Regions from separate parts of the Streptomyces sp. NPDC001714 genome, predicted to be linked through region 1. Evidence: predicted binding sites of a transcription regulator. Region 1 holds the regulator's gene; the other holds the start of a gene.

Region 1 (2,390 bases):
GGTCGCCGAACCGCAGCCGGGAGCGACGGCGGTGAAGGCCGAGGGGGCCGACGAGGCCCCGGCGGCCGGGGACGAGAAGGACAACGGCCCTGAGGAGGGCTGACGTCGTAGGTAACACGTGGAAGGAGGGGCGTCGGGGATGAGCACCAAGGACTTCATCGAGAAGGACTACTACAAGGTCCTCGGCGTCCCCAAGGACGCCACCGAGGCCGAGATCAAGAAGGCGTACCGGAAGCTCGCCCGCGAGTTCCACCCGGACGCCAACAAGGGCAACGCCAAGGCCGAGGAGCGCTTCAAGGAGATCTCCGAGGCGAACGACATACTCGGCGACCCCAAGAAGCGCAAGGAGTACGACGAGGCCCGCGCCCTCTTCGGCAACGGCGGCTTCCGCCCGGGGCCGGGCGCGGGCGGCGGCAACTTCAACTTCGACCTGGGCGACCTCTTCGGGGGCGGCGCCCAGGGCGGGGGCGGCGGCTTCGGCGGCGGCGGCTTCAGTGACGTCCTGGGGGGCCTGTTCAACCGGGGCGGCGGCACGGCCGGCCGTACCCAGCCGCGGCGCGGCCAGGACATCGAGTCCGAGGTCACGCTGAGTTTCACGGAGGCCATCGAGGGCGCCACGGTCCCGCTGCGGATGTCCTCGCAGGCCCCCTGCAAGGCCTGTTCCGGCACCGGCGACGCGAACGGCACGCCCCGCGTGTGCCCGACCTGCGTCGGCACCGGCCAGGTGGCCCGCGGCTCGGGCGGCGGCTTCTCGCTGACCGACCCCTGCCCGGACTGCAAGGGCCGCGGCCTGATCGCGGAGAACCCCTGCCCCGACTGCAAGGGCAGCGGCCGTGCCAAGTCGTCGCGGACCATGCAGGTGCGCATCCCCGCCGGGGTGACCGACGGCCAGCGCATCCGGCTGCGCGGCAAGGGCGCACCGGGCGAACGCGGCGGCCCCGCGGGCGACCTGTACGTCATGGTGCACGTGGACACCCACCCGGTGTTCGGCCGCAAGGACGACAACCTCACGGTGACCGTCCCGGTGACCTTCACCGAGGCGGCGCTCGGCGGTGAGGTCAGGGTGCCCACCCTGGGCGGACCGCCGGTCACCCTGAAGCTGCCCCCGGGCACGCCCAACGGCCGCACCATGCGCGCCCGTGGCAAGGGCGCGGTCCGCAAGGACGGCACCCGCGGCGACCTCCTGGTCACCGTCGAGGTGAGTGTCCCGAAGGACCTGTCGGGGAATGCTCGTGACGCACTGGAGGCGTATCGCGAGGCGACCGCGGGCGAGGACCCGCGGGCCGAGCTGTTCGAGGCCGCGAAGGGAGCATGACAGAGATGGACGGCCGTCGACGTAACCCGTATGAACTGACCGAGGAGACCCCGGTCTACGTCATCTCGGTGGCGGCCCAGCTCTCCGGACTGCACCCGCAGACGCTGCGCCAGTACGACCGCCTCGGTCTGGTCTCCCCCGACCGCACGGCCGGGCGGGGCCGCCGCTACTCGGCCCGCGACATCGAACTGCTCCGCCAGGTGCAGGCGCTGTCGCAGGACGAGGGCATCAACCTGGCCGGTATCAAGCGCATCATCGAACTGGAGAACCAGGTCATAGCGCTCCAGCAGCGGGTCGCCGAACTCCAGGCGGCCGTCGACGGTGCGGCGGCCGCGATGCAGCAGCGGGAAGCGGCGGTCCACGCGTCGTACCGCCGTGACCTGGTGCCGTACCAGGAGGTGCAGCAGACCAGCGCGCTGGTGGTGTGGCGGCCGAAGAAGGCCAAGGACTAGCGGCAGTTGTGCGAAGAAGGGCCCCGGCAGCACGCCGGGGCCCTTCTCGTGTCTACGGCTCCAGGATCGCCCAGTCAGCGCCGGGCGCCGACTCCGTGCCGTCGGCGTACAGCGCGGTCACCCAGTAGTAGTGGGTGGTGCCGCGGGCGGCCGTGGCGTCGTCGTACGAGCGGTCGGCCGTGGCCGCCAGCTTCTCGTACGTCTGCGTCGCCGGGTTCCAGCGGTAGACCTGGTAGCCGGTCGCCGAGTCGACCGCGTTCCAGGTGAGGTGGATACCGCCGGAGTCGGGGGTGTCCGCCGTCAGGGTCACCGGCGAGTCCTCGGGTGTGGCCACCGACGGGGTCAGGTCCAGCTCGTCGACGGCGACCGCGTACGCCTGCCTGGTCCACTGGTAGTTGGAGTTTCCCGCGGTGTCGACCGCGTCCACCCAGTAGCAGGCGTGGTCGCCGTCGGGCAGCCGCACGTCCCGGTAGTGGGAGGTGCCCGCCCGCAGATAGGCCCACTCGCCGCCGGAGCAGACCTGTTGGTCGCCCTCCTCACCGATGACCGTGCCCCGGTAGACCACGTACCGCAGCAGGTCGGCCTCGGTGTTGTCGTCCCAGTCCAGCTCGACGCCGTACTCC
Region 2 (2,390 bases), on a different contig from region 1:
CACGTCCTTGACGTCACCGCGGAGGACACCCGCCTGGAGGGCGGCGCCGACCGCGACCACCTCGTCCGGGTTGACGCCCTTGTGCGGGTCCTTGCCGGTGAGTTCACGGACCAGATCGGTGACGGCCGGCATCCGGGTCGAGCCGCCGACCAGGATGACGTGGTCGATCGCCGACACCTGCACACCCGCGTCCTTGACGGCCTGATGGAAGGGTTTCTTGCAACGGTCCAGCAAGTCGGCCGTGAGTTCCTGGAACTGAGCGCGTGTCAGCTTCTCCTCCAGATGCAGCGGCCCCTCCGCGGAGGCGGTGACGTACGGCAGGTTGATGGACGTCTCCGTCGACGACGACAGCTCGATCTTCGCCTTCTCGGCGCCCTCGCGCAGCCGCTGCACGGCCATCTTGTCGTTGCTCAGGTCGATGCCGTACTGCCCCTTGAACCGCTTCACGAGATGCTCGACGATCCGCTGGTCCCAGTCGTCGCCGCCCAGATGCGTGTCGCCGTTGGTGGCCTTGACCTCGATCACCCCGTCGCCGATCTCGAGGAGCGACACGTCGAAGGTGCCGCCGCCGAGGTCGAAGACGAGGACGGTCTGCTCCTCACCCCGGTCGAGGCCGTAGGCGAGCGCGGCGGCCGTCGGCTCGTTGATGATCCGCAGCACCTTCAGGCCGGCGATCTCCCCGGCCTCCTTGGTGGCCTGCCGCTGGGCGTCGTCGAAGTACGCGGGTACGGTGATCACCGCGTCGGTGACGTCCTCGCCGAGGTAGGCCTCGGTGTCGCGCTTGAGCTTCTGCAGCACCCGCGCGGAGAGCTCCTGGGCCCGGAACCGGGTGCCGTCGACGCTCCCGCTCTCCGGGAACCGCCAGGCCGCGTCGCCCATGTGCCGCTTGACCGAGCGCGCGGTGCGGTCCACGTTGGTCACCGCCTGACGCTTGGCGACCTCGCCGACCAGCACATCGCCGTTCTTCGCGAAGGCCACGACCGACGGGGTGGTGCGCGCCCCCTCGGCATTGGCGACGACGGTGGGCTCACCGCCCTCCAGCAGGGCCACCACCGAGTTCGTCGTACCGAGGTCGATACCGACCGCACGTGCCATGTCCGTCCCCTTTCCGCCCGGGCGCTTCCCCGACTCCAGCACAAAACTTGAGCGAGCCGTTGTCAATGCCGGGTACCCCGTAAACGACGATGCCGCGCCCCCGGAAGAAGGGGGCGCGGCATCGCGGCGGGTACGGCGGTCAGGCGAGCTTCGCGTCCAGGGTGATCGTGGTGCCGGTCAGGGCCTGGCTGACCGGGCAGTTCTTCTTGGCGTCCTCGGCGGCGGCGACGAAGCCCTCCGCGTCCAGGCCGGGGACGGTGCCCTCGACGGTCAGGTGGATGCCGGTGATGCCGGTGCCCGGCTGGAAGGTGACGTCGGCGTTGGTGACCAGCTTGGTGGGCGGGGTGCCGGCCCCGGTCAGGGCGTGCGAGAGCGCCATGGAGAAGCAGCTGGAGTGGGCGGCCGCGATCAGCTCCTCGGGGCTGGTCTTGCCGTTCGCCTCCTGGGAGCGCGAGGCCCACGTGACGGGCTGCTCGCCGATACCGGAGGAGTCGAAGGTGATGACACCGTTGCCCTCGGTGAGGCTGCCTTCCCAGACGGTGTGTGCGGTGCGCGTGGTAGCCACGGTTGTTCCTTTCGGCGATGAAGGCGAATGAACCGGTTCGCTCGCCCCCATCCGATCACATCGGGGCTCATCGCACCCGGAAGACCGGCCCACGGGGAGTGAACGGCAGGCGACGACCGTCCGGGATCAGGTAGGCGTGCTCGCGGCGGACCCGCAGGACGTCGCACCAGCCGTCGGTGATCACGAGGACCGGCGCGGTGGGCGGGAAGTCGTCGGCGCGCTGGAGCAGGTCGATGCCGGGCTGCAGGACCGTCCCGCCGCGGCCGTGCACCCGGACCCGGCCGGCGATCTCGGTGGTCGGAAGATAGCCGGCGTCGTGCGGCGCCGCGTCGCAGAAGACGACACGCGCGGCCGGCACGTCACGGGCCTCGGCGTAGGAGGCGATCGCACCGAGGGCCTTGCCGAGCAGGGTGCGGTCCATGGAGCCGGAGGTGTCGAGGACCACGCCGAAGGTGCACCGGGCGACCTCCTCGGGCGGGAAGTACCGGCCGGCGCGCGGGATGTCCGGGGTGGACGACTGCCGGCGCGAGGGGCGGGCGTACGACCGTACGGCCTCCGGGCGCGGTACGAACTCGTCGAACCAGCGGGCCAGCCGGGCGTCCCAGGGCAGCGGCGGATGGCTGAGTGCGCGGATCTCCTCCACCAGGCCGCCGGGCAGGTAACCCCGGTCCTGCGCCCGGTGCAGGTCGAGCCCCTGGCTCAGTCCGCGCCGGTAGAACTCGTCGAGGTC

Evidence for each region. The regulator HspR, encoded in region 1, represses chaperone genes until heat shock. The targets are predictions, from matches to a motif close to TTGAGNNNNNNNNNCTCAA.
Region 2: dnaK (molecular chaperone DnaK) is a predicted target of HspR. The motif match lies at 1,143-1,161, and genes of this name have one in related genera.

The regions. Positions count from the first base shown of each region.
Region 1 covers NZ_JBIAUL010000020.1:155,692-158,081, reverse strand. Annotated here, with positions in the region: gene grpE (nucleotide exchange factor GrpE) at 1-103, shown strand, start outside; gene dnaJ (molecular chaperone DnaJ) at 140-1,315, shown strand; gene ACFY0P_RS40420 (heat shock protein transcriptional repressor HspR) at 1,321-1,767, shown strand; gene ACFY0P_RS40415 (PA14 domain-containing protein) at 1,820-2,390, opposite strand, start outside.
Region 2 covers NZ_JBIAUL010000008.1:300,994-303,383, forward strand. Annotated here, with positions in the region: gene dnaK (molecular chaperone DnaK) at 1-1,095, opposite strand, end outside; gene ACFY0P_RS23165 (OsmC family protein) at 1,235-1,660, opposite strand; gene ACFY0P_RS23170 (hypothetical protein) at 1,728-2,390, opposite strand, start outside.